Regions from separate parts of the Streptomyces sp. NPDC034086 genome, predicted to be linked through region 1. Evidence: riboswitches for the same ligand, from Rfam matches in the RefSeq annotation. Region 1 holds a riboswitch; the other holds the start of a gene.
The links. Region 1 has a riboswitch for S-adenosylmethionine ahead of thrC (threonine synthase). Riboswitches for the same ligand answer to the same signal wherever they lie in the genome.

Region 1 (14,091 bases):
CACCGCCCGGCATGCCGCCCGGAGCGGCGGCGGCCTTCTCCGGCTTGTCGGCGATGACGGCCTCGGTGGTCAGGAAGAGCGCGGCGATGGACGCGGCGTTCTGCAGGGCGGAGCGGGTGACCTTCGCCGGGTCGATGATGCCCTCGGCGATCATGTCGACGTACTCGCCGGTCGCGGCGTTCAGACCGTGGCCGACGGTCAGGTTGCGCACCTTCTCGACGACGACGCCGCCCTCGAGACCACCGTTGACGGCGATCTGCTTCAGCGGGGCCTCCAGCGCGAGCTTCACGGCGTTGGCGCCGGTCGCCTCGTCACCGGTGAGCTCGAGCTTCTCGAAGACCGAGGAGGCCTGGAGCAGGGCCACGCCACCGCCGGCGACGATGCCCTCCTCGACGGCCGCCTTCGCGTTGCGGACGGCGTCCTCGATGCGGTGCTTGCGCTCCTTGAGCTCGACCTCGGTCGCGGCACCGGCCTTGATGACGGCCACGCCGCCGGCCAGCTTCGCGAGGCGCTCCTGGAGCTTCTCGCGGTCGTAGTCCGAGTCGGAGTTCTCGATCTCGGCGCGGATCTGGTTGACGCGGCCCTGGACCTGGTCGCTGTCACCGGCACCGTCGACGATGGTGGTCTCGTCCTTGGTGATGACGACCTTGCGGGCGCGGCCGAGCAGGTCGAGACCGGCGTTCTCCAGCTTGAGGCCGACCTCCTCGGAGATGACCGTGCCGCCCGTGAGGATGGCGATGTCGCCGAGCATGGCCTTGCGGCGGTCGCCGAAGCCCGGGGCCTTGACGGCGACGGACTTGAAGGTGCCGCGGATCTTGTTGACGACCAGGGTCGACAGGGCCTCGCCCTCGACGTCCTCGGCGATGATCAGCAGCGGCTTGCCGGACTGCATGACCTTCTCCAGGAGCGGCAGCAGGTCCTTGACCGAGCCGATCTTGGAGTTGACGATCAGGATGTACGGGTCGTCCAGGGACGCCTCCATACGCTCCATGTCGGTGGCGAAGTACGCCGAGATGTAGCCCTTGTCGAAGCGCATGCCCTCGGTGAGCTCCAGCTCCAGACCGAAGGTCTGGGACTCCTCGACGGTGATGACGCCTTCCTTGCCGACCTTGTCCATGGCCTCGGCGATGAGCTCGCCGATCTGGGTGTCGGCGGCGGAGATGGAGGCCGTGGAAGCGATCTGCTCCTTGGTCTCGACATCCTTGGCCTGGGCCAGCAGGGCAGCCGACACGGCCTCGACGGCCTTCTCGATACCGCGCTTGAGGGCCATCGGGTTGGCACCGGCGGCCACGTTGCGCAGACCCTCGCGGACGAGCGCCTGGGCGAGGACGGTCGCGGTGGTCGTACCGTCACCGGCGACGTCGTCCGTCTTCTTGGCGACTTCCTTGACCAGCTCTGCGCCGATCTTCTCGTACGGGTCCTCGAGCTCGATCTCCTTGGCGATGGAGACGCCGTCGTTGGTGATCGTGGGGGCGCCCCACTTCTTCTCAAGGACGACGTTGCGACCCTTGGGGCCAAGGGTGACCTTGACGGCGTCGGCGAGCTGGTTCATGCCACGCTCGAGACCGCGCCGGGCCTCCTCGTTGAACGCGATGATCTTGGCCATGGTGAAGTGGTCCTCCCGGACAGGGGTGGATTGCTCCGGACCGCGCCCGCGCCCGCGACGGACGGCCTGCGGACCCGGCGGTTCCTTCCCGCCGGACCCTGCGGGCCTCACCGACCCGGTCCTCGTCTTAGTAGCACTCTCACCCGGAGAGTGCTAACGCCAATGATTAGCACTCGACCCCCGCGAGTGCAAGCGGCTTCGGGCAACACGCGGGCGGGACCGGGCCGGGACGCAGGAGGGGCCCACACCCTGTCCAGGATGTGGGCCCCTCGTGCGTGCGTGCGTGCGTCGGTGGCCGATCGCGTTCGCTCCGGCTCAGCCGGCCGCGAGCTTGACCATGTCCGCCTGCGGACCCTTCTGGCCCTGCGAGATCTCGAACTCGACCCGCTGACCCTCTTCGAGGGTGCGGTACCCGTCCATCTGGATGGCGCTGTAGTGGACGAACACATCCGCACCACCGTCGACCGCGATGAAGCCGTAGCCCTTCTCCGCGTTGAACCACTTGACGGTGCCCTGAGCCATGCCTAACTCCCCTATTACTGGCCCTTGCGCGGGACCGCACTTCGCGGTCCCGGGTCAGAACTTGCGCCGGAACGCCTCGACCGCGGCTGAATGTATCTGCACCGGTGCTGTCAGCAACAGGTCAATCCGACGAGAAATCTGGACACGCGGAAACCTTGAAATAGAGTGAAAATTTGGAATATTCCAGGGCAACTCGGGCCAGACAAGCGGCACCAAAGGCCCAAAAGGCGCGCGTATGTTGACTCAATGTCAACCATCCGTCGGCCCGCTCATATGCGGCGGGCAAGAACAGCGGAGGGGACTGCCCCAACTCTACCGCGCCCAATCAAGCAGAATTGCCCCCTCCGTTTATGACGGAGGGGGCAATTCTGATGCGGAAGATCAGCAGCCGCCGGCCACGGCGGGAATGATCGAGACTCCGGCGCCGTCCGGCGTCGCCGCCTGCAGGCCGCCCTCGAAGCGCACGTCGTCGTCGTTGACGTAGACGTTCACGAAGCGGCGCAGCTTGCCCTGGTCGTCCAGGACGCGCGCGGCGATGCCCGGGTGGTCCTTCTCCAGGGACTCGATGACCTCGGCGAGGGTCGCGCCCTCGGCCGGGACCTCGGCCTTGCCGCCGGTGTAGGTGCGCAGGATGGTGGGGATGCGGACGTTGACGCTCATGGCGCTACTGCCTTTCCGGTAGAGCAGGGGGAGATGGTCAGGCCAGGCCGGCGGCGCGGAACGCGTCCAGGCTGGGGCGGATGGTGGCGGTCTGGCCGCTGTCCGCGGCCACCGCCTCCAGGGTCTTGAGGCCGTCACCGGTGTTCAGGACCACGGTGGTCAGCGCCGGGTCGAGCTGCCCGTTCTCGATCAGCTTCTTCGTCACGCCGACGGTCACGCCGCCCGCGGTCTCGGCGAAGATGCCCTCGGTCTGGGCCAGGATCTTGATGGCCTCGACGACCTGCTCGTCGTTCACGTCCTCGACGTAGCCGCCGGTGCGCCGCGCGATGTCCAGCACGTACGGGCCGTCCGCCGGGTTGCCGATGGCCAGGGACTTGGCGATGGTGTTCGGCTTCTGGGGGCGGACCACGTCGTGACCGGCCTTGAAGGCGGTCGACACCGGGGAGCAGCCCTCGGCCTGGGCGCCGAAGATCTTGTACGGCTTGTCCTCGACGAGGCCGAGCTTGATCAGCTCCTGGAGACCCTTGTCGATCTTCGTCAGCTGGGAGCCGGACGCGATCGGGATGACGAGCTGGTCGGGCAGCCGCCAGCCGAGCTGCTCGCAGATCTCGTACGCCAGGGTCTTGGAGCCCTCGCCGTAGTAGGGGCGCAGGTTGACGTTGACGAAGCCCCAGCCCTCGCCCAGCGGGTCGCCGATGAGTTCGGAGCAGAAGCGGTTGACGTCGTCGTAGTTGCCCTCGATGCCGACCAGGTCACCGCCGTAGACACCGGCCATGACGACCTTGCCCTGCTCCAGGTCGTGCGGGATGAACACGCAGGAGCGGAAGCCGGCGCGGGCGGCCGCGGCGCCGACGGCGCCGGCCAGGTTGCCGGTGGAGGAGCAGGAGAGGGTGGTGAAGCCGAAGGCGCGGGCGGCCTCGACGGCGATGGCCACGACGCGGTCCTTGAAGGAGTGCGTCGGGTTGCCGGAGTCGTCCTTGACGTAGAGCTTGCCGGTGACGCCCAGCTCCTTGGCCAGGTTCTCGGCGTCCACGAGCTTGGTGAAGCCCGGGTTCAGGCTCGGCTTGGAGGCCACGTCCGCCGGGACGGGCAGCAGGGGCGCGTAGCGCCAGATGTTGGGGGGGCCGGCCTCGATCGCGGCGCGCAGGGCCTCCGGGTCGCCGAGCGGCAGCTCGTAGGCGACTTCCAGGGGGCCGAAGCACTCGACGCAGGCGAAGACCGGGCCGAGCTCGAAGCGGGTGCCGCACTCACGACAGGAGAGGCCGGTGGCGGGTCCCAGGTCGACGGACCCGGTGGTGGCAGAGGTGGCGACAGTCTGTGCAGCCATGATGGCGAGGCCCTTTCTCCTCATCTTCCCCATGGCGCACTTCGCCATGAGACGGAATTGGCACCTTCCCTAGCCGGGGCCTCGCGTGGCGAGAACCGACTGGAGGGTTGCCGGGGCTTCAACGGGCCGTGTCCCTCTGCCCCTCTGGATGAGCGGTATGGCACCGGCACACGCGCTCTCTGGCGCGCCGGTGCGTTTGTACGCGTGACCCCCGGCATGCGGCGGTCCTTCGCGTTGTTCAAGACTGTAACCGAAGGGGCGGGCGGTTGAGACAGCCGTCCGAACCGCGAGATGGATCACAATTCGGCCGAAAACCGCCGAGCGCCGCCGCGTACCGGGCGCCGGGCATCGAGTGCCGGGTGCCGAGTGCGTGCCGGGTGCCGGGCGCGTGCCGCAGAGAAAGCCCAGGGAGTGCTGAGAGTGCTGGATGACGTGGAGCGCTGGCTGGCAGCCCGCTCCTGGTCCGCCGCGGACCGACCGCTCGACCGGCTGCTCGACCGGAAACGGGCGTCCGGCACGACGGTGAGCGTGGTGCTGCCCGCGCTCGACGAGGAGGCCACGGTCGGGCAGATCGTGGAGGTGATCCGGCGCGATCTGATCGAGGGCCTCCCGGTCCCCCTGGTGGACGAGCTGGTGGTGGTCGACTCCGGCTCCACGGACCGGACGGCCGAGGTCGCGGCGAGGGCCGGCGCCCGGGTGGTGCACCGGGACTCGGTGCTGCCGCGGATCCCGGCCGTGCCCGGCAAGGGCGAGGTGCTGTGGCGCTCGCTGCTGGCCACCACCGGGGACATCGTCTGCTTCGTGGACGCCGACCTGCGGGACTTCGACTCGGCCTTCGTCTCCGGGATCGTCGGACCGCTGCTGACCGACCCGCCGGTGCAGTTCGTCAAGGCGATGTACGACCGCCCGCTGGGCGACGCCCCGGGCCAGGGCGGGCGCGTCACGGAGCTGGTGGCGCGTCCCCTGCTCAACCTCCACTGGCCCCAGCTGGCCGGCTTCGTCCAGCCGCTGGGCGGCGAGTACGCCGTACGCCGCTCCCTGCTGGAACGGCTGCCCTTCCCCGTCGGGTACGGGGTGGAGCTGGGCCTGCTGGTGGACGCGCTGCACACGGTCGGGCTGGACGCGCTGGCCCAGGTGGACGTCGGGGTCCGGCTGCACCGGCACCAGGACGGGCAGGCGCTGGGCCGGATGGCCGCGGCGATCTACCGCACCGCGCAGCTGCGGCTCGCGGCCGGGCACTCCCCCGGCCACCGCTGGGGGCACCCCCGGGTGCGGCCGAGGCTGACGCAGTTCGAGCGGGGGCCGGACGGGTTCGTTCCGCGCACCTACGCGGTGGACACGGAGGAACGGCCGCCGATGCTGGAGGTCGAGGAGTACGCGGTCCGGCGGGTGGCGTGAGCCCCCGGCCGGCCAGGACGTGACGAACCGGACAATTACCGGACGTTTGAGCGAGGACCGGCCGGGCTAGGTTCGCCGCATGGCTTCCCGTATGGCTTCTCAGGTTCTCGTCGCCGCCAACCGCGGCCCGCTCTCGTACGCCCTCGACGCCGACGGCACCCTCAGCTCCCGGCGCGGCGGCGGCGGCCTCGTCTCCGGCCTGTCCGCGGCGCTCGCCGCGCAGCCGGACGCCCTGTGGATCTGCGCGGCCCTGTCCGACGCGGACCGGGAGGCGGTCCGCCGGGGCGTCTCCGAGCCCGGCGTCCGGATGCTGGACATCGATCCCGAGGTGTACGACGACGCCTACAACGGCATCGCGAACTCCGTGCTCTGGTTCACCCACCACCACCTGTACGACGTCCCGCGCGAGCCGGTCTTCGACGCCGCGTTCCGCCGCCGCTGGGACTCGTACACCGCGTACAACCAGGCCTTCGCCGAGGCCCTGGCGGAGGAGGCGGCGGAGGGCGCCTCGGTCCTGGTGCAGGACTACCACCTCGCCCTGGTCCCCGGGGCCCTGCGCGAACTGCGCCCGGACCTGCGGATCGCGCACTTCACGCACACGCCGTGGGCCTCGCGGGAGTTCCTGGAGATGCTCCCGGACGACATCCGCAGCCGGCTGGTGTGGGGGATGCTCGGGGCGGACGTGGTCGGCTTCCACACCTGGGCGTGGGCGCACAGCTTCATGGCCGGCGCGCAGCTGGACGACGAGCGGGGCATCGCCGAGCCCAGGTTCCCCGCCGGGGTGGAGCCGTCGAAGTCCCGCTACGTCGACAAGAGCCCCACGGGCCCGGTGCGGCACAAGCGGACGGACGTCGCGGTCTTCGCCCTCGGCGTGGACGAGGAGGACCTGCGCGCGCTCGCGCACCGGCCGGAGGTCGACGACAAGCTGGCCGCGCTGAGGGCGGAGGTCGGCGACCGCAGGACCATCGTCCGGGTCGACCGCACGGAACTGTCGAAGAACGTCCTGCGCGGCCTGCTGGCCTACCGGGAGCTGCTGACCGTCCACCCCGAGTGGCGGGGCCGCGTGGTGCACCTGGCGTCCGCGTACCCCTCGCGGCAGGACCTGGAGGTGTACCGGGCGTACACGGCGTCGGTGCGCGAGCTGGCGGCGGAGATCAACGAGGAGTTCGGCACGGAGGACTGGCAGCCGGTCCTCCTCTCGGTGGAGGACGACTTCGCCCGCTCCCTGGCCGCGTACCGCCTGGCGGACGTGGCGCTGATCAACCCGGTGCGGGACGGGATGAACCTGGTCGCCAAGGAGATCCCGGTGGTGTCGGAGGCGGGCTGCGCGCTGGTGCTGTCCACCGGGGCGGGCGCGTACGGGGAGCTCCGCGGGGACGCGCTGACGGTCAACCCGTACGACGTCTCGGCGACGGCCGAGGCCCTCCACGCGGCCCTGACCATGCCGCCGGCGGAGCGCGCGGAACGCACCAAGCGCCTGGCGGCGGCCGCGACGGCCCTCCCCCCGACGGCCTGGTTCACGGCCCAGCTGGACGCGCTGCGCGGGTGAGGCGGGTGGGGGCGCGGTCCGCGCCCCCGCCCGTCAGGGAGTGAGGGCGGCCGCCAGCCGCGCCAGGAAGGCCGTCACCGCCGCCGGGCCCGGCAGGACCAGGTCGGCGCGGGCCGCGAGTTCGGGGACCTCCGCCGAGCCGCTGCACACCAGCAGCCCCGGCAGGCCCTCGGCGCGCCGCTTCTCGACCGCCGAGTACGCCGCGAGGTCGCCCAGGTCGTCGCCCGCGTACAGCACGGCGCCGGCGTCCCGCTCCTCCAGGAACTCGGTCAGGGCGACGCCCTTGTCCGTGCCCGGCGGACGCAGCTCCAGCACGGCGCGCCCCGGCTCGACCATCAGCCCGTGCCGAGCGGCGAGTTCCGCGAGGGGTTCGCGCAGGGCCTCGAAGGCGGCGGCCGGGTCCTCGGCGCGGCGGGTGTGGACGGCCAGCGCCCGGCCCTTCTCCTCGATCCAGGTCCCGCGCCACGCACCGATCGCGTCGAGGAACCCCGGCAGCTCCGCCCGTACGGCGGCGACTCCGGGGTGTTCGGCGGGGGCGTGGACGTTGCCGGTGACCGCGTCCCAGCGTTCGGCGCCGTAGTGGCCCAGGACCACCAGGTGCTCCAGTCCCGGGACCCCGGCGAAGCCGCCGTGGCGGACGGCGACACCGGCGGGCCGGCCGGTGATGACCGCCACGGCCTCCACCCGCGGTGCCAGCGCGGCCAGCGCCGGTACGGCGGAGGGGTGGGCGCGGGCCTGGTCGGGGTCGGGGACGATCTCGGCGAGGGTGCCGTCGAAATCGAGGGCGATCACGGCTCTGCGGGGTGCGCGGAGGAGGGCTTCGAGTCCCTCGCGTCCGGCTGCGGTGGCGGGCACGGGCATCGGTGGCAGGTCGTGCGGCTGGCTCCCCATACGGATGACCCTACCGGGGCGGCCGCGGCGTCGCCCAGCCTTCCCCCGAGCCGGGGCCGGCCCGCCCTACCGCCGGGCCCGCTGGGCCTCGCGGATGCGGCGCAGGCGATGGACGGTGCCGGGGGCGTGGGCGAGGGCGCGCGGGTCGTCCATGAGGGCGTTGAGCAGCTGGTAGTAGCGGACCGGGGTGAGCCCGAGGCCCTCGCGCACGGCCCGCTCCTTGGCTCCGGGACCGGGCCAGCTGCGGCCCTCGTAGGCGAGCACGGCGGCCTCGGCGGCGGTCAGCCGGCCGTGTGCCGTCTCCGCCGCGCCGTTCCCCGCCGTCTCACCCGCCTGGCCGCCGTCCGTCATACGGCCAGATTAACGCCGCCCACCGACACCGCTCCGGCCCGCTCCGGCCCGGAGCGGGCCGGAGCGGTGTGCGGCGGGCCGGGGGTCAGCGTTCGCCGTCCGCCTTGCGCGCCTTGGTGGCGATCTCCTCCAGGACCTTCGCGGGCTGTCCGCCCGGCTGCACGGCCTTGCCGATGTTCTGCTTGACGTCCTCGCTGACGCCGGCCCAGGACTTCTTGCCGACGGGGTAGAGCCGGGCGCTGGGCAGGGCGTTCAGGAAGGTCCTCAGCTGGGTGGCCGTGCCGCCGGTGCCGGCGGCCATGGCCCGGTAGCCGCTGGTGGTGACCGGCAGCAGGTCGTACCGGTTGGTGAAGGCGGTCACGTTCTTCGCGGAGAACAGGTGGTCCAGGAACTTCCCGGACTCCTTCTTGTGGCCGTTCTTGAAGGCCATCACCCAGTCGGCGACGCCCATCGTGGAGTGGTCGGTGCCGTCGGCGGTCGGCATGGCGACCATGCCGAACCTCAGGCCCTTGCCGGCGGCCTGCTTCAGGAGCGTCGGGTGGCCGTTGAGCATGCCCACCTCGCCGCGCGTGAAGGCGTCGAACGCGGCCTGGCGGTCCAGCCTGCCGGGCTCCACCGGGCCGGTGAGCTGCTGGCCGACCATCTTGTCGCGGAGGAACTCCAGCGACTTGACGTTCTCCGGGGAGTCGATCGCGTACGCCTCCTCGTTGTCGGTGTAGCCGCCGCCGCCGGCGAGCATCCACATCATCGTCTCGGCCTGGGCCTCCTCGCGGCCGAGCGGCAGCGCGAAGGGGGTCGGGACGTTCGCGGCCTTGAGCTTCTTGGCGGCCGCCTCCAGATCCGCCCAGCTCTTGGGCTGCCAGGAGGCGTTGGCGTCCTTGGGGATGACCCCGGCGTCGCCGAGCAGCTTCTGGTTGTAGAAGAGCAGCCGGGTGCTGGCCACGAAGGGCATGCCGTACTGGACCCGCTTGACCTTGCCCGCGTCGGCGAGCGGGGCGAGGAAGTCGGCCTCGGTGTTCACGGAGAGCAGCTCGTCGGCGGTGTAGAGCTTGCCGGCCTCCGCGTAGTCGGCGTAGGCGCCGATCTGCGCGATGTCGGGGGCCTTGCCGGCCTTGACCATGGCGGCGACCTTGGCGTCGACCTCCGACCAGGAGTAGACGCTGACCTCGACGTGGACGCCGGGGTTGTCCTTCTCGAAGTCCTCGGCGATGTCCTTCCAGTAGCCGGCGGAGGAGTTCTGCGGATTGTCCCCGTAGTCGGCCGCCACGACCCGCAGGGTCACCTCGTTGTCCCCGGTGAGGCCGGAGACGGTTCCGCAGCCCGCCAGCGTCGCCACGGTCAGGCACAGCGCGGCGCCGGTCGCCGCCGGCCTCAGGTAACGGCCCTTCACAGTTCTTGATCCACCCCAGGTTGTACGTACGATCCGACGTAAGGTCTACACCACTTTGGCGGCTCCTCCACATCCGGAACGGGGCTCGCCGCGGACTGTGTCCGGACCGTGTCCGGGCGGCGGCCCGGATTTGTATGGCCGCTCAACAATCCCCTCCAATGGACTAGACCTTTCCCCGCCGAGCACGCGAGACTGTCACCTGTGAAACCCGTGAAACACGTCATCGCCCTCGATGTGGGCGGCACCGGGATCAAGGCCGCCCTCATCGGGGCGGACGGCACCCTGCTGCACGAGGCACGCCGCGCCACCGGCCGCGAGCGGGGCCCCGAAGCCGTCGTCGAGACGATCCTGGACTTCGCCCGCGAGCTCCTCGGCCTGGGCCGTGACCGCTTCGGCACGGCCGCCTCGGCCGCCGGCGTCGCCGTCCCCGGCATCGTCGACGCCGAACGGGGCATCGCCGTGTACGCGGCGAACCTGGGCTGGCGCGACGTACCGATGCGCGAGCTGCTGGGCGCCCGCCTCGGCGGGATCCCGGTCGCCCTCGGCCACGACGTCCGCACGGGCGGGCTCGCCGAGGGCCGCATCGGCGCCGGACTGGGCGCCGACCGCTTCCTCTTCGTCCCGCTCGGCACCGGCATCGCCGGCGCCATCGGCATCGCGGGCCGGATCGAGGCCGGCGCCCACGGCTACGCGGGTGAGATCGGGCACATCGTGGTCCGCCCCGGCGGCCCCGCCTGCGGCTGCGGCCAGCACGGCTGCCTGGAGACCCTGGCCTCCGCCTCCGCCGTCAGCCGCGCCTGGGCCGCCGCCTCCGGCGACCCGGCGGCGGACGCCGCCGACTGCGCCAAGGCCGTCGAGTCCGGGGACGCGGCCGCCCGGGAGGTCTGGCTGACCGCCATCGGCGCCCTCGCCGACGGTCTGGTCACCGCCATCACCCTGCTGGACCCGAACACGCTGATCATCGGTGGCGGGCTCGCCGAGGCCGGGGAAACGTTGTTCGCACCACTGAGGACCGCCGTCGAGGAACGCGTGACGTTCCAGCGGCTGCCCGAGATCGTTCCGGCTGCCCTCGGGGACACCGCCGGATGCCTGGGCGCGGGGCTGCTCGCCTGGGACCTACTCGCCACGGAGGTACCTGCCTGATGTCCGGAAGCGCACACAGCACCGTTCTCTCCGGCGCGAGGGTGGTGCTGCCCACCGGGATCGTGGCGGGCGGCCGCGTCATCGTCGAGGGCGGCCGCATCGCGGGCAGCGCCCGCGAGGACGCGGACGTCACCGACCTGTCCGGGCACTGGATCGTCCCCGGCTTCGTGGACATGCACAACCACGGCGGGGGCGGGGCCTCCTTCACCTCCGGCACCGCCGAGGAGGTCCTCCAGGGCGTACGCACCCACCGCGAACACGGCACCACCACCCTCGTCGCCTCCACCGTCACCGGCGGCCTGGACGAACTGGCCCGCCGCGCGGGACTGCTCGCCGAACTCACCCAGCAGGGCGAGATCGCCGGCATCCACTTCGAGGGCCCCTTCATCAACCCCTGCCGCAAGGGCGCGCACAAGGAGGACCTGCTGCGCGACCCCGACCCGGCCGAGGTCCGCAAGCTGGTCGACGCCGCGCACGGCGCCGCCCGCATGGTCACCCTCGCCACCGAACTCCCCGGCGGCCTGGACTCCGTACGGCTGCTGGCCGAGCACGGGGTCATCGCCGCCATCGGCCACACCGACTCCACGTACGACGAGACCCGCCGGGCCATCGAGGCCGGCGCGACCGTCGCCACCCACCTCTACAACGCCATGCCGGGCCTGGAACACCGCGCCCCCGGCCCGATCGCCGCGCTGCTGGAGGACGAACGGGTCACCGTCGAGCTGATCAACGACGGCACCCACCTGCACCCGGCGATGCTGGAGCTGGCCTTCCACCACGCGGGCGCGCACCGCGTCGCGCTGATCACCGACGCCATGGACGCGGCCGGCTTCGGCGACGGCACCTACCACCTCGGCCCGCTGGAGGTGGAGGTCCGCGAAGGCGTCGCCCGGCTCGTGGAGGGCGGCTCCATCGCCGGTTCCACACTGACCCTGGACACCGCGTTCAAGCGGTCGGTGACGGTGGACCGGCTGCCCGTCGAGTCCGTGGTCCAGGCGATCTCCGCCAACCCGGCCAAGCTGCTGGGCCTCTACGACGAGGTCGGCTCGCTGGAACCCGGGAAGTACGCCGACCTGGTGGTCCTCGACGCGGCGTTCGACGTCAAGGGCGTCATGCGGCGCGGCGAATGGATCGTCAGCCCGGCGTCCTGAAGCGGCCGTCCGCACGGCACGACGGAGGCGGCCGGCCCGCGGGACTGGGCCGGCCGCCCTCGATTTGGCATGATCCCGGCACACACCGAGACCGGGACTTGCCATGATCCTCACCGTGACGCTCAACACCGCCCTCGACGTCACCCACCGGGTGCCGCGACTGCTGCCGCACACCTCCCACCGGGTCACCGGCGTCACCGAACGCCCCGGCGGCAAGGGCCTGAACGTGGCCCGGGTGCTCGCCGCGCTCGGCGACGAGGTCACGGCGACGGGCTTCGCCGGCGGCCCGGCCGGACAGGTCGTACGCGAACTCCTGGCGGGCACGCCCGGGGTGGTCGACGCCCTCGTCCCCTGCGCCGGCACCACCCGGCGCACCCTGGCCGTCGTCGACGAGAGCACGGGCGACACCACCCAGTTCAACGAGCCCGGCCCGCAGATCTCCGCCGCCGAATGGGCCGCCTTCCTCGACCGGTACGCCGGACTCCTCACCGGGGCGCGCGCGGTGGCCCTCTGCGGCAGCCTGCCCCCGGGCGTGCCGGTCGGCGCGTACGCGGTCCTGGTACGGGCGGCCCGCGCGGCCGGCGTCCCCGTGCTGCTCGACACCAGCGGCGAGGCCCTGCGCCGCGGGGTCGCCGCCCGGCCGGAGGTCATCAAGCCAAACGCCGCCGAGCTGGCGGAGCTGACCGGCTCCCGCGACCCGCTGCCCGCCACCCGCGACGCCCGCCGCCGCGGCGCCCACGCCGTGGTCACCTCCCTGGGCCCCGCCGGTCTGCTCGCCGCCACCCCCGAGGGCACCTGGGAGGCGGCCCCGCCCCGCCCGCTGCGCGGCAACCCCACCGGCGCGGGCGACTCCGCGGTGGCGGGCCTGCTCTCCGCCCTCACCCGGGGCCTGGACTGGCCCGAGCGCCTCACCCGCGCGGTGGCCCTCTCCGCCGCCACCGTCCACGCCCCGACGGCGGGAGACTTCGACCCCCGCACCTACGAGGAGGTACGGGGGTCGGTGAAGGTCACGGCCCTGTAGCCGCAGGCGCCGGAGCAGCGCCGGTCAGCCCTGTTCGAGCCAGAGCTGGTCGATGTTGATCTCGCACTGGTTGCCGGTCTCGCACGAGATCTTGACCGTGTTGGTGCCCTTCTTCAGCTGCACCAGCGAGTGCGTGTACGTCCAGCCCCACTCACCGGGCTTGGCCTGCGCGAAGTTCTTCATGTTTATCGGCCGGGTCTGCGCCTCGCCGTTGACGGTCAGCGTGGTGCTGGCGTCCTTGCCGGGCACCGCGTACGTCATCTTCAGCTTGTACTGGGCCGCCTTGGGCACGTCCAGCGTCCATGTGACGGCCGCGCCGGTCTGGTTGAAGTTGCCGACGTACTGGCCGCCCGCGCTCTTCGCGCCGGGCACGGTGGCCTGGAGCGCCGCGCCGCCCGTCAGGGCCATGCCCGCACCGGAGGCGTCCGCCTTCGGCAGCGGGGCCTGCGAGGGCTGCGGCGAACTGCTCGGCTCCGGATCGGACTTCTGCGAGGGCGCCGCCGACTGGGTCGGGCCCGTCGCCTGGTTCTTGCCGTCCTTGTCGTTCTTCTTGCCGAAGACCACGGCCGCGCCGATGCCGATGCCGACGGCGGCGACCACCGCGATCGCCGCGATCACCATGCCCCGGCGGCTGGAGCCACCGCCGCGGCCGCCGCCCCGGGGCGGGACGGGCTGGTGGTGCGCCGTCGGCGCGGACGGCTGCTGCGGGACGCCGTAGCCGTTCGCCTGGAGGGCTTCGGGCGCCTGGTACTGGGCCTGGTAGGCCTGCGGGGCCTGCTGCTGCGGAACGGCGCCGCGCTGGCCGCCGTAGGTCCGCTCGCCGACCGTGCGCACCTGGTTGTACGAGGTCCGGGGGACGCCGGGCTGCGCACCGGACGGTCCGCCGGCCGTCGGGCCGGGGTAGCCGTATCCGCCGCCCTGACCGGGCGGGGTGGCTCCGGCGGCCTGGCCGTCCGCGTAGAGGTAGCCGAACGGGTCATCGTCCTCGGGCTTGTTCGCCCCACCGTGCGGGCCGTTGTTCGCGGGCGTCGTCATCGCAGGTCACTCCTTTCGACCCACGGGAGCCTACCCCGAACACGTGC
Region 2 (14,091 bases), on a different contig from region 1:
TCTTCGGTTCGACGATCGCGGTGGCCGGCTTCGTCACCCCGCAGGGTGCCGCCGACTTCGGCTGGTTCGCCTACACCCCGCTGTCGGACGCCGTCCGCTCGCCGGGCATCGGCGCCGACATGTGGATCATGGGTCTGGCCTTCTCCGGCTTCGGCACGATCCTCGGCTCGGTCAACTTCATCACCACGATCATCTGCATGCGCGCTCCCGGCATGACGATGTTCCGCATGCCGATCTTCACCTGGAACGTGCTGCTGACCGGTGTCCTGGTCCTGCTGGCCTTCCCGGTCCTCGCCGCCGCGCTCTTCGCGCTGGAGGCCGACCGGAAGTTCGGTGCGCACGTCTTCGACCCGGCCAACGGCGGGGCATTGCTGTGGCAGCACCTCTTCTGGTTCTTCGGACACCCAGAGGTGTACATCATCGCGCTGCCGTTCTTCGGCATCGTCTCGGAGATCATCCCGGTCTTCTCGCGCAAGCCGATGTTCGGTTACATCGGTCTGATCGCCGCGACGATCGCGATCGCCGGCCTCTCGGTGACCGTGTGGGCCCACCACATGTACGTCACCGGCGGTGTGCTGCTGCCGTTCTTCTCCTTCATGACCTTCCTGATCGCGGTACCGACCGGTGTGAAGTTCTTCAACTGGATCGGCACCATGTGGAAGGGCTCGCTGTCCTTCGAGACCCCGATGCTCTGGACGATCGGCTTCCTGGTCACCTTCACCTTCGGTGGTCTGACCGGCGTCATCCTGGCCTCGCCCCCGATGGACTTCCACGTCTCCGACTCGTACTTCGTCGTCGCGCACTTCCACTACGTCGTCTTCGGCACCGTGGTGTTCGCGATGTTCGCCGGCTTCCACTTCTGGTGGCCGAAGTTCACGGGCAAGATGCTGGACGAGCGCCTCGGCAAGATCACCTTCTGGACGCTGTTCATCGGCTTCCACGGCACGTTCCTGGTCCAGCACTGGCTGGGCGCCGAGGGCATGCCGCGCCGTTACGCGGACTACCTCGCGGCCGACGGCTTCACCGCGCTGAACACGATCTCCACGATCAGCTCGTTCGTGCTCGGCCTGTCCTTCCTGCCGTTCATGTACAACGTCTGGAAGACGGCCAAGTACGGCAAGAAGGTCGAGGTCGACGACCCGTGGGGCTACGGCCGTTCGCTCGAATGGGCGACGTCCTGCCCGCCGCCGCGGCACAACTTCCTCACGCTGCCGCGCATCCGCAGTGAATCGCCGGCGTTCGACCTGCACCACCCGGAGATCGCGGCCCTCGACCACCTCGAGGACCACGTCGCCGGCGGGACCAAGGCCCTCACCGGGGACAAGGAGGCCGGCAAGTGAAGATCCAGGGCAAGATGTTCCTCTGGCTCTCCGTCTTCATCCTGATCATGACCGTCGTGTACGGCGTCTGGTCGAAGGAGCCGGTCGGAACCACCGCTCTCGCGCTGGCCTTCGGCCTGAGCGCCATGATCGGCTACTACCTGGCCTTCACGGCCAAGCGCGTGGACGAGATGGCCCAGGACAACCTGGAGGCCGACGTCGCCGACGAGGCGGGCGAGCTGGGGTTCTTCTCCCCGCACAGCTGGCAGCCGCTCTCGCTGGCCGTCGGTGGCGCGCTCGCGTTCATGGGCGTCGTCTTCGGCTGGTGGCTCATGTACTTCTCGGCCCCGATCATTCTGATCGGCCTGTGGGGCTGGGTGTACGAGTACTACCGCGGTGAGAACCAGAACCAGTAGCACCCGCGGCACGCGGTACGCCGCGGCCCGCACGGCGCCCGAGGGGCCCGGACACCTTTTCGGAGGAGTCCGGGCCCCTCGTTTGCAGTCACCCCGCGCGCTGGATTTGTCATATCTTCATAGCGTTGGGCGCATGAACCACTCACCGCGTCTTTGGACGGTACTCAGCTGCTCCCTGCTGGTCGCGTCCCTCGGGGCCGGCGCCACCGCATGCGGGTCCGGCGACACCAACCCGCTGTCCGCCCGCCCGTACGACGCGGGCGACCAGGTCGTCTTCAACCAGGCCTCCGGCGGACGCCCCGCCGACCCCGACAAGCCGCTCGAGGTCACCGCCAAGGGAGCCGAGGCGCGGATCACCGACGTGATGGCCGTCGACACGCACGGCCGCCGCCTGGCGGGCGAACTCTCCGCCAAGGGCGACCGCTGGCACAGCACCGTCCCGATGGCGGCGGGCGTGCGCTACACCGTCACCGTCAGCACGGAGGACCAGCGGGGCGCCCCCGGCCAGCGCACGATGACCTTCGAGACCACCCCGGCCCAGAAGGTCCTCAAGGTCGAATTCGGCCCGGAGGAGGGCAAGTACGGCGTCGGCCAGCCCCTCACGGCCGAACTCAACGAGCCCGTCAAGGACAAGGCCGCGCGCGCCGTCGTCGAACGGGCGCTGGTCGTCGACGCGCCGCCCGGGGTCGAGGGCGCCTGGCACTGGGTGGACGACAAGAACCTGCACTACCGCCCGAAGGACTACTGGCCCGCCCACAGCACCGTCTCCGTACGGAGCAACCTGGAGGGCATCAAGATCTCCGACGAGCTCCACGGAGCCGCCTCCAAGCCGCTGAAGCTGGAGATCGGCGACCGGGTCGAGGTCACCACCGACGCCGCCTCGCACTACCTCACGTTCGAGCGCAACGGAGAAGTGATCAACACCATCCCGGTGACCACCGGCAAGCCCGGCTTCTCCACCCGCAACGGGGTCAAGGTGGTGCTCGGCAAGCAGTACTTCGTCCAGATGCGCGGCGACACCGTCGGCATCGGCGGCAGCGAGTACTACAACTTGCCCGTCTACTACGCCACCCGGGTGACGTGGAGCGGTGAATACGTGCACGCCGCGCCGTGGTCGATCGGCTCCCACGGCTACGAGAACGTCAGCCACGGCTGCACCGGCATGAGCACCGGCAACGCCGCCTGGTTCTACGAGAACATCACCGAGGGCGACATCGTCAAGGTGATCAACAGCATCGGCGACGACATGGACACCTTCGGCAACGGCTTCGGCGACTGGAACATGGAGTGGAAGGAGTGGCGCGAGGGCAGCGCACTCCTGAAGGGCACCCAGGAAGGCCGCAGCCCCGTCGACCAGGCGCGGCTGCGCCCCACCGTCTGAGAGGCCCGCAGAAGGCCGTACGGGCCCGCGGGCGGCCACCGGGCCGGCCGCGGGCCCGCGTACGCCCCGGGTGCCCCTCGCGCCTCAGGCGTCCAGTGACAGCCGGGGCCGCAGCAGACCCGCGAGGGTGTCGGGGAAGTCGACCGGGTCCACCGGAAGGGTGACCGCCGCGTCCGCCCGGCTCCACGTGGCCAGCCAGGCGTCCTGGGGGCGCCCCATCAGCAGCAGCACCGGGGGACACCGGAAGATCTCGTCCTTGATCTGCCGGCACACCCCCATGCCCCCGGCCGGAACCGCCTCGCCGTCCAGCACGCACAGGTCGATGCCGCCCGCGTCCAGCTCCTTGAGGACCGCTGGAAGCGTGGCGCACTCCAGGAACTCCACCGGCGGCAGGTCCGGGGCGGGCCTGCGCCCGGCGGCCAGCCGCACCTGCTCCCGGGTGCCCGCGTCGTCGCTGTAGACCAGAACCCGCGCAGTCGCCCGCATTTCGTCCTCCACCTGGCCGTGAATCACGCTGATGATGCGCGGGATGCTACTCCGTCCGACCGGTTGTCAACATCGGTTCGGCCGGGCTCGCGACCGGTCTTCTGATGGGCCGTTCGGGCCTTGCACACCCCCCTGACACTCCGAACGGCACCCCCCGGGGTGAGGGCGGGATAAGCGACCGACATAATGTCGGTCGTGGCGACAGCAACGACAGTAGATACCGGGCACGCGCACCCGACGGTCAACCGGCCGAACCTCGTCAGCGTCGGAACCATCATCTGGTTGAGTTCCGAGCTGATGTTCTTCGCGGCCCTCTTCGCGATGTACTTCACCCTGCGATCCGTGACGGGTGCCGAGTACTGGACAGAGCAGGCCGAGGCCTTGAATCTGCCCTTCTCGGCAACGAACACCACGATCCTGGTGCTCTCCTCGCTCACCTGCCAGCTCGGCGTCTTCGCCGCCGAGCGCGGTGACGTGAAGAAGCTCCGGACGTGGTTCATCATCACGTTCGTCATGGGTGCGATCTTCATTGGCGGCCAGGTGTTCGAGTACACCGAGCTGGTCAAGCACGAGGGCATGTCCCTCTCGTCCGGTCCGTACGGCACGGTCTTCTACCTGACCACCGGCTTCCACGGTCTGCACGTGACGGGCGGTCTCATCGCCTTCCTGCTGGTCCTCGGCCGGACGTACGCGGCCAAGAGGTTCACCCACGAACAGGCCACGTCGGCCATCGTCGTGTCCTACTACTGGCACTTCGTCGATGTCGTCTGGATCGGCCTCTTCGCGACGATCTACCTGATCAAGTAGCGAACACGTCGCCGGCTCGCCCGGCACTCCATCCAGAAACACCGACGCAGAAGATCCTGACACCGGGGTAATCCGTGAAAAAGCTCTCCGCACGACGACGCCATCCGCTGGCGGCGGTCGTCGTTCTACTCTTCGCGCTGGCGGTCACTGGGGGGCTGTACGCCGCCTTCGCGCCCGCGGGCAAGGCGCAGGCCGATGAAACCGCCCAGTCCCTCGCCATCGAGGAGGGCAAGAAGCTCTACGCCGTGGGTTGCGCAAGCTGCCACGGAACCGGCGGTCAGGGTTCCACTGACGGCCCCAGCCTGGTCGGCGTCGGCTCCGCGGCCGTCGACTTCCAGGTGAGCACGGGCCGCATGCCCGCCCAGCAGCCCGGCGCCCAGGTGCCGAAGAAGCCGAACATCTACACCCAGGCCCAGATCGACCAGCTCGCGGCGTACGTCGCGTCCCTCGGTGCCGGCCCGATCACGCCGACCGAGAAGCAGTACGACCCGGCCGGGGCCGACATCGCCGCTGGTGGTGAGCTGTTCCGCAACAACTGCGCGCAGTGCCACAACTTCACCGGCGAGGGCGGCGCACTGACGAACGGCAAGTACGCCCCCAACCTTGAGGACGTCTCGCCGAAGCACATCTACGAGGCCATGCTGACCGGCCCGCAGAACATGCCCTCCTTCCCCGACAGCACCATGCCGGAGAAGCAGAAGAAGGACATCATCGCGTACCTCGAGAACGTCAACGGCGAGAAGTCCACCAGCCCCGGTGGCCTCAAGCTCGGCGGCCTCGGTCCCGTCTCCGAGGGTCTGTTCGGCTGGATCTTCGGCCTGGGTGCGCTGATCGCCGTTGCCGTCTGGGTCGCGGCCCACACCGCTAAGGCCAAGAAGTCATGAGTAGCCAAGACATTCCCGAAGACAAGCACCTGCCGAGTGAGCAGGGCGACGCGCACCACGGTGCCGTAGCGGTCGCGGACGACCCGTTCGCGGACCCGGGCCTCCCGGTCCACAAGCCGCGCATCCAGGACATCGACGAGCGGGCCGCCAAGCGGTCCGAGCGCACGGTCGCGATGCTGTTCACCCTGTCGATGCTGGCCACGATCGGCTTCATCGCCGCGTACGTGGCCATCCCGGTGGAGAAGATCGTTTACATCTTCCCCGTCGGGAAGGTCAGCGCGCTGAACTTCGCGCTCGGCCTGACGCTGGGCGCGGCCCTGTTCTGCATCGGCGCCGGCGCGGTCCACTGGGCCCGCACGCTGATGTCCGACGTCGAGGTCGCCGACGAGCGCCACGAGATCGCCGCCTCCCCGGAGGTCAAGGCGAAGGTCATGCAGGACTTCGCCGCCGGTGCGAACGAGTCCGGCATCGCCCGCCGTCCGCTCATCCGCAACACGATGCTCGGCGCGCTGGCCCTGCTGCCGCTCTCCGCCCTCGTGATCATGCGCGACCTGGGCCCCCTGCCCGAGGACAAGCTGCGCAAGACCCTGTGGTCCAAGGGCAAGCTGCTCATCAACCAGAACACGATGGAGCCGCTGCGTCCCGAGGACGTCCTGGTCGGTTCGCTGACCTTCGCCATGCCGGAAGGCCTGGAGGAGGACCAGCACGACTTCCAGGTCCAGATCGCCAAGGCCGCCCTGATGATCGTCCGCATCAAGCCGGAGGACATCAAGGACAAGCAGGAGCTGGAGTGGTCCCACGACGGAATCGTGGCCTTCTCCAAGATCTGCACCCACGTCGGCTGCCCGATCAGCCTGTACGAGCAGCAGACGCACCACGTGCTGTGCCCGTGCCACCAGTCCACCTTCGACCTCTCCGACGGCGCCCGTGTCATCTTCGGCCCGGCCGGTCACGCCCTCCCGCAGCTGCGGATCGGTGTGAATAGCGAAGGCTTCCTCGAGGCGCACGGCGACTTCGAAGAGCCCGTCGGTCCTGCATTCTGGGAGCGCGGATGAGCACCTCTGCCAACAACGAACGCAATGCGTCGCGCGGCGAGCGCGTAGCCGACTGGGCGGACGGCCGCCTGGGCATCTACGGCCTCGCCAAGGCGAACATGCGCAAGATCTTCCCGGACCACTGGTCCTTCATGCTGGGTGAGATCTGCCTCTACAGCTTCATCATCATCATCCTCACGGGTGTGTACCTGACGCTGTTCTTCCACCCGAGCATGAACGAGGTCGTGTACCACGGCTCGTACGTGCCGATGCAGGGCGTCATGATGTCCGAGGCCTTCGCCTCGACCCTGGACATCAGCTTCGACGTCCGCGGCGGTCTGCTGATCCGCCAGATCCACCACTGGGCGGCGCTGATCTTCGTCGCGGCCATGGTCGTGCACATGATGCGCGTCTTCTTCACCGGCGCGTTCCGCAAGCCGCGTGAGGTCAACTGGATCTTCGGCTTCCTGCTGCTGGTCCTCGGCATGTTCACCGGCTTCACCGGTTACTCGCTGCCGGACGACCTGCTCTCGGGTACCGGTGTCCGCTTCATGCAGGGCGCCATCCTGTCCGTCCCGGTCGTCGGCACCTACCTGTCGATGTTCCTGTTCGGCGGGGAGTTCCCGGGCGGCGACTTCGTCGCGCGCTTCTACTCGGTGCACATCCTGCTGCTGCCCGGCATCATGATGGGCCTGCTGGTCGCGCACCTGATCCTGGTGTTCTTCCACAAGCACACCCAGTTCGCCGGCCCCGGCAAGACGAACAACAACGTCGTCGGCATGCCGCTGCTGCCGGTCTACATGGCCAAGGCCGGAGGCTTCTTCTTCCTGGTCTTCGGTGTCATCGCGGCCATCGCGGCGATCGCCTCGATCAACCCGATCTGGGCGCTCGGCCCGTACCGCCCGGACCACGTGTCCACCGGTGCGCAGCCCGACTGGTACATGGGTATGCCGGAAGGCCTCATCCGTGCCATGCCGGGCTGGGAGATCAACCTGTGGGGCCACACGCTCGTCCTGGGCGTGTTCATCCCGCTGATCCTCTTCCCGCTGGTCCTCGGCGCCATCGCCGTCTGGCCGTTCATCGAGTCCTGGGTCACCGGCGACAAGCGCGAGCACCACATCCTGGACCGCCCGCGCAACGTCCCGACCCGTACGGCCTTCGGTGTCGCCTGGATCGCGGAGTACATCGTGCTCCTCATCGGCGGCGGCAACGACATGTTCGCCCAGTACTTCCACCTGTCGATCAACTCGATCACGTGGTTCGTCCGGATCGGCTTCTTCGTCGTCCCGGTCCTGGCGTTCATCGTCACCAAGCGGATCTGCCTCGGCCTCCAGCGCCGGGACCACGACAAGGTGCTGCACGGTCGCGAGACCGGCATCATCAAGCGTCTGCCGCACGGTGAGTTCGTCGAGGTCCACGAGCCGCTGTCCCAGGACAAGCTGCACACGCTCACCGCGCACGAGCAGTACGCGCCGATCGAGATCGGCCCGACGGTCGACGAGAACGGCGTCGAGCGCAAGGTGACGCGCGGCGAGAAGCTGCGGGCGAAGCTCAGCAAGGGCTTCTACGCGGAGAACAACCAGATTCCGAAGCCCACGGTGGAGGAGTACAAGGAGATCCAGGCCGGACACGGCCACCACTGATCTCCGGCACGACCCGCTCGGGGGACCGGCTCCGCCGGTCCCGGTGTCGCCACAGCGAGAGCCCCGTCCAGCGACTGGACGGGGCTCTTCGCTGTCATCCGGGCTGGATAGGCTGAGATCCTTCCCATTCGACGTGGGCGCGCCGACAGCGGGCGGCCCACGAGCAGCAGGAGCGGACCATGGACGTTGTGACCCCGGCAGGCGGCGACAGCGTGGCGGCCCGCGGCTGGCCGGGCGTCCTCGACGCCCTGCTGGGCGGCCGTGACCTCGGCTCGGACGACACCGCCTGGGCGATGGACCGGATCATGCGGGGCGAGGCCACCGACGCGCAGATCGCCGGTTTCGCGGTCGCGCTGCGGGCCAAGGGGGAGACCGTCGAGGAGATCGGCGGCATGGTGCGGGCCATGTACGCCCACGCCAACCTGATCGAGGTGCCCGGCCGGACGGTGGACATCGTCGGCACCGGCGGCGACGGGGCCAAGACGGTGAACATCTCGACGATGTCCTCCATCGTGGTGGCCGGTACGGGCGCCAAGGTGGTCAAGCACGGCAACCGGGCCGCGTCCTCGGCGAGCGGTTCCTCCGACGTGCTGGAGAAGCTCGGCGTCAACCTGAACCTGACCCCCGCCCGGGTGGCGGAGGTCGCGGAACGGGCCGGCATCACGTTCTGCTTCGCGGTGACGTTCCATCCGGCGCTGCGCCACGCGGCGGCCGCCCGCCGCGACCTCGGCATCCGGACCACCTTCAACTTCCTCGGCCCGCTCACCAACCCGGCCAAGGTCCGCGCGCAGGCCACCGGCGTCGCCGACGCGCGGGTGGCCCCCATCGTGGCCGGGGTGCTCGCCGAGCGCGGCTCGTCCGCCCTGGTGTTCCGCGGCGACGACGGCCTCGACGAGCTGACTACCACCGCCACCTCCCGCGTGTGGTGGGTCCGCGAGGGCACGGTGACCGAGCTGCCCTTCGACCCGCGCGACGTCGGCATCCCGCTGGTGGACGTGGCGCGGCTGCGGGGCGAGGACGCCTCGTACAACGCGGACGTCGCCCGCCGCGTGCTGGCCGGGGAGACGGGCCCGGTCCGCGACGCCGTGCTGCTGAACGCGGCGGCGGCCCTGGTGGCCCTCGACCCCGGCACGGGCTCCCTGGAGGAGCAGATCGCGGGCGGGATCGCCCGGGCGGCGGAGGCCGTCGACTCCGGCGCCGCCCGTGCCGCGCTGGAGCGGTGGGTGGCGGCCAGCAACGCGTAGCGCGGCCGTGAAGGCGTGAGGACGGACGACCCCGGTCCACGATGCGGACCGGGGTCTTGCGCGTGCGGGACCGTGTGGCAGGATGCTTCCCAAGGTCACGAGTGACAGCGTTTTGGCCCCGGCTTGCTGTCCGGCAACCCTCCTTCCGTGGCGGGGTGCCCCGGGTGATGACCAGGCCGTGGGCAGCGAGGTCCGCGGCAAGCGCGGATCCCTCGACACCAGGGGTCCTGGTCTCTCGAGGAGCGTTTTCCGTGAGCAAGCGAATGCGATAGGGCGACTCCGCCCCTTCTTCAACCCCCGGACCGGGTCCCTTCCGTGTACCCCCGTCAGGTCCGGGGCTCCCCGTACCCCTCCGGTCGGCCGCCGCGCCGTACCCGCGTACGGGCACACCGAAGCCATTCAGACCTGCCTGCCGGGAGATACCGCCATGTCCGCATCCGCATCCGCATCCCTGAACGCCACCGCCCCCGCCGCCGCCACCGCCGACGGCCCCGCCTGTGGGGGGCCGCTGCCGGTGCTCGGCCGGGACGTCACCGTCCCCCTCGTCACCGGCGGCGAGGTCACCTACGCCGCCCTCGACTACGCGGCCAGCGCCCCGGCGCTCCAGCGGGTCTGGGACGACGTCGCCGCGTACGCCCCGTACTACGGCAGCGTGCACCGGGGCGCCGGCTACCTCTCCCAGCTGTCCACCGACCTCTTCGAGCAGAGCCGGGCGACGGTCGCCGAGTTCCTCGACTGCCGTCCCGGTGACCAGGTGGTCTTCACCCGGTCCACCACCGACTCCCTCAACCTGCTCGCCGCCGCGCTGCCCGCCGGCTGCCGGGTCTTCGTCTTCGAGACCGAGCACCACGCCTCGCTGCTGCCCTGGGGCGACGCCCGGGTCACCTGCCTCGACGCCCCGCGCACCCCCGGCGAGGCCGTCGCCACCCTGGAGCGGGCCCTGGCCGAGCGCGACCCTCACGGCCCGGCCCTGGTCTGCGTCACCGGCGCCTCCAACGTCACCGGCGAGCTGTGGCCCGTACGGGAACTCGCCGCCGCCGCGCACGCCCACGGCGCGCGGATCGTGCTCGACGCCGCCCAGCTGGCCCCCCACCACCCCGTCTCCGTACGGGACCTGGACGTGGACTGGGTCGCCTTCTCCGGGCACAAGCTGTACGCCCCCTTCGGCTCGGGCGTGCTCGCGGGCCGCGCCGACTGGCTCCAGGAGGCCGAGCCGTACCTCGCGGGCGGCGGTGCCTCCCGTACGGTGGCCCGCCGCGAGGACGGCGGCGTCGACGTCGAGTGGCACACCACCGCCGCGCGGCACGAGGCCGGCTCCCCGAACGTCATCGGCGTCTACGCCATCGCCTCCGCCTGCCGCGCGCTGCGGGAGGCCGGCTTCGAGAACCTCGTCGCCCGGGAGGACCAGCTCATCGCCAAGGTCCGCGAGGGCCTCGCGCAGGTCCCGGCGGTGCGGGTGCTGTCCCTGTTCGGGGACGACGCCCCGCGCGTCGGCGTCATCTCGTTCGTGGTCGACGGCTGGAACAGCTCGCACTTCGCCGCCGCGCTGTCCGCCGAGTACGGGATCGGTGTCCGCGACGGCCTCTTCTGCGCCCACCCGCTGGTACGGACCCTGCTGGGCGGCGAACCGCAGGCCCAGGGGGAGTGCGGTTCGCCGGAGGCGGCGCCGGGGGAGCGGTCGCTGAACGCCATCCGCGTCAGCTTCGGGGCCGGCACCCCGGACGAGCACGTGGAGCGTTTCCTCAAGGCCGTGCGGGAACTCGTCGAGGACGGCGCGAAGTGGCGCTACCGCACGGAGGAGGGCCGCTGCGTCCCGGCGGTGTAGGACCCCGCGCCCGGGCCGCCGCCGCCCCGCGCGGCGGCCTCCCCGCACCGGCCGGAAGAGACGGCCTAGGCGTCCAGGCCGATGGCGAAGGCGGCTTCCAGGTCGTGCTGGGAGTAGGTACGGAACGCCACGTGGGTGTCGGTGGCCTCGACGCCCGGGATCTTGCTGATGCGGCCCGGGATGACGTCCGCGAGGTTCTCGTGACGGGCCACGCGGACCAGGGCGATCAGGTCGTACGTGCCGGTGACGGAGTAGACCTCGCTGACGCTGTCCAGCTGCGCGATCGACTCGGCGATCTCGGGGATGCGGTCCACGCTGGTCTTGATGAGCACGATCGCGGTGATCACGGTTGGCTGTCTCCCTCGACGGCAGTCACTGGTCTCCTCACTCTAGTCGCACGGCGATAGCGCCCCCACGCGTAGAGGAAGCCGACCGAGAAGCCCACCACGTGGGCCAGATAGGCCACTCCGGGCCCGCTCCCGGCGCGCTGCGCCGCCAGCCACTGGAGGCCGAACCAGAACAGCAGCACGATCCACGCCGGGAAGCGCAGCGGCAGGAAGAGCAGGAACGGGAACAGGCTGGTCACCCGGGCCCGCGGGAACAGCCGCAGGAAGGCCCCCAGCACCGCCGAGATCGCCCCGGACGCCCCCACCAGGGTCTGGTCGGAGGACGCGTTGGCCGCCGCGTAGGCCGCCAGCGCCAGGTACCCCGTACAGACGTAGAAGGCGAGGAACGGGATCCGGCCCATCCGTTCCTCCGCCATCGCGCCGAAGACGGAGAGGAACAGCATGTTCCCGAGGAGGTGCAGCCAGCTGCCGTGGACGAAGAGCGCCGTCAGCGGGGTCAGCAGCGGGCGCACCGCTCCCGAGAAGAGCTCGTCCGGGACGACGCCCCAGCGCCGGAAGTACGCCGTCCCCCTCTCCACCAGCAGGTCGCCCGTCCCGTAGGCCGGGTTCAGGCCGGAAGCCGGCCCGAGGAAGAACACCGCGCAGCAGGCGGCGATCAGCGCGTACGTGACCACGGGGCCCCGGGCGGCCTCGCACAGGGTCCGCCACTTTACGATCATGCGACAGAGCATGACGCAGGCGGACCCGCCTGAGGGTGGTGCCAGGCCGTAGGGTTACGTGCTGCGGTCCGGCGACCGCGGCGCGAGGCTTTAATTGAATGAGCTACGAAGGAGAGAGCGGCCTGATGACGGTTCCCCTGCCGACCGACACCACCCGGTGGCGCTGCACCCTGTGCGGCAACCTCACGCGGTTCGATGTCACCCGATCGTCGAAGGTCGTGGAGTACGTCCACCTCGATCTCGCCGGGGAGCCCAAGGTCGAGGAGCGCGAGGTGGTCAGTGAGACCATCGAGTCGGTCCGCTGCCGCTGGTGCAACGCGGTGGACCAGATCGAACTCGTGGACAGGCCGGGCACCGACTCCTGAGGGAGCCGGGCCCACAGTAGATCACGGTAGGGGTGACGGATTGTGGAGCCAGCAAGCGGCGCGACGCCGGCCGACGCGGCCGGCGACGCCGCGGAGGTCCTCGACCGCCCGCTGCCGGAAGGCGTGCGGCGCCGGGTCGTCACGATCGTCTCGGACGCCTTCGGCGCCCTGACGGTCGCGGACCTTCCGGCGCAGCTGCGCCAGTACGCCCGGTTCACCCCGACCCGGCGCGCCAAGTTCGCGGGCAACGCCATGGCCGCCGCCGTGGAGAGCGACGGGGTCTTCCGCAGCCGGATCGCGGAGAAGCTGCGCGAGGCACAGCCGGAGCTGACCGCGGCCCTGGAGTCCGGGGCCCCGCCCGCCGCCGCGGACCCGCTGGACGTGGCGGCCGCGGCGTACGTGCTGCGCCCGGCCGGCTGGGTCAAGCTGGTGGCCTCCGCGGGGGAGGAGGCGCAGCGCGCCGACGCCGAGCGGGTCGGCGACGAGACCCGGCGGGAGCTGGAGCGGCTGCGCGAGGAGCTGGCCCACCTGAAGGAGGCCCAGCGCTCCGGGGGCGAGCAGGTACGGGCCGAGCTGGAGGCCGCCCGCAAGGAAGCGGAATCGCTTCAGCGCAAGCTGCGCAGCGCCTTGAGCGACGTCAAACGGGGCGAGGCCGCCCTGCGCAAGCTGAACGGCGAGATCGACGCGATCCGCGGTGAGGCCGCCGCGCAGGTGGCCGCCGCCGAGAGCGAGTCCCGGCGCCTCAAGTCCCGCCTCGCCGAGGTGGAGTCCTCCCTGGAGACCTCGCGCCGCGCCACCCGTGAGGGGCGCAGCATCGAGGACATGCGGCTGCGGCTGCTCCTGGACACGGTCCTGGACGCGGCGGCGGGCCTGCGGCGGGAGCTGGCGCTGCCGCCCGTCTCCACACGGCCGGCCGACACCGTGGACGCGGTGGAGCCGGGCCGGATGACCCCGAAGGACATCGCGGCGCGCGCGCTGTCGGAGACCGATCCCGCCCTGCTGGACCAGCTGTTGGCGCTGCCTCAGGCGCATCTGGTGGTCGACGGCTACAACGTGACGAAGACCGGCTATCCGACGATGCCGCTGGAGAAGCAGCGACTGCGGCTGCTGGGCGGGCTGTCCATGCTGGCCGCGCAGACGGGCGCCGAGATGACGTGTGTCTTCGACGGCGCGGAGCTCGCGGCCCCGGTGCTGCTCGCACCCCCGCGCGGGGTGCGCGTGCTGTTCTCCAAGGCCGGTGTCACCGCTGACGAGTTGATCCGCCAGCTGGTGCGGGCCGAACCGCCCGGCCGGCCGGTGGTGGTGGTCTCCACCGACCGCGAGGTCGCCGACGGGGTGGCCAAGGCGGGCGCCCGGCCGGTGACGTCCGCATTGCTGCTCAAGCGGCTTTCGCGCGTTTCGTGACCGCTGGGGCCAATGCCGGGATCGGCGGCGGAAACGGAAGACGGTCCGTCAGCCCCTCGGCACGCAGTGTGGGCCCCGGGTAAAGGAAGCGGAACGGCCACGGGTTTTTTCGGCAGGGGGTTTGAAGTGATCAGGGCCGGTCACTAGGGTCTGCTCAAACCTTCGTGCGGTAGCTCACTCATTCGAGTGAGGACGGAGGTGCTGCCGAGTGCGCCCG

Region 2: another riboswitch for S-adenosylmethionine. It lies ahead of ACZ514_RS25880 (aminotransferase class V-fold PLP-dependent enzyme); the one in region 1 lies ahead of thrC (threonine synthase).

Annotation. Positions count from the first base shown of each region.
Region 1 covers NZ_JBVISM010000015.1:100,947-115,037, reverse strand. The annotation lists gene groL (chaperonin GroEL) at 1-1,606, opposite strand, end outside; gene ACZ514_RS27125 (cold-shock protein) at 1,922-2,128, opposite strand; gene ACZ514_RS27120 (MoaD/ThiS family protein) at 2,510-2,788, opposite strand; gene thrC (threonine synthase) at 2,826-4,115, opposite strand; SAM riboswitch class I at 4,133-4,270, opposite strand; gene ACZ514_RS27110 (glucosyl-3-phosphoglycerate synthase) at 4,536-5,513, shown strand; gene ACZ514_RS27105 (alpha,alpha-trehalose-phosphate synthase (UDP-forming)) at 5,605-7,062, shown strand; gene otsB (trehalose-phosphatase) at 7,096-7,953, opposite strand; gene ACZ514_RS27095 (DUF3263 domain-containing protein) at 8,020-8,304, opposite strand; gene ACZ514_RS27090 (extracellular solute-binding protein) at 8,390-9,694, opposite strand; gene ACZ514_RS27085 (ROK family protein) at 9,905-10,837, shown strand; gene nagA (N-acetylglucosamine-6-phosphate deacetylase) at 10,837-11,988, shown strand; gene ACZ514_RS27075 (1-phosphofructokinase family hexose kinase) at 12,092-13,009, shown strand; gene ACZ514_RS27070 (CBM35 domain-containing protein) at 13,034-14,044, opposite strand.
Region 2 covers NZ_JBVISM010000013.1:166,324-180,414, forward strand. The annotation lists gene ctaD (aa3-type cytochrome oxidase subunit I) at 1-1,340, shown strand, start outside; gene ACZ514_RS25840 (cytochrome c oxidase subunit 4) at 1,337-1,735, shown strand; gene ACZ514_RS25845 (L,D-transpeptidase) at 1,869-3,116, shown strand; gene ACZ514_RS25850 (DNA-binding transcriptional response regulator) at 3,201-3,602, opposite strand; gene ctaE (aa3-type cytochrome oxidase subunit III) at 3,789-4,409, shown strand; gene qcrC (cytochrome bc1 complex diheme cytochrome c subunit) at 4,484-5,293, shown strand; gene qcrA (cytochrome bc1 complex Rieske iron-sulfur subunit) at 5,290-6,348, shown strand; gene qcrB (cytochrome bc1 complex cytochrome b subunit) at 6,345-7,970, shown strand; gene trpD (anthranilate phosphoribosyltransferase) at 8,150-9,214, shown strand; SAM riboswitch class IV at 9,308-9,424, shown strand; gene ACZ514_RS25880 (aminotransferase class V-fold PLP-dependent enzyme) at 9,642-11,039, shown strand; gene ACZ514_RS25885 (Lrp/AsnC family transcriptional regulator) at 11,105-11,386, opposite strand; gene ACZ514_RS25890 (rhomboid family intramembrane serine protease) at 11,383-12,117, opposite strand; gene ACZ514_RS25895 (hypothetical protein) at 12,231-12,470, shown strand; gene ACZ514_RS25900 (NYN domain-containing protein) at 12,510-13,874, shown strand.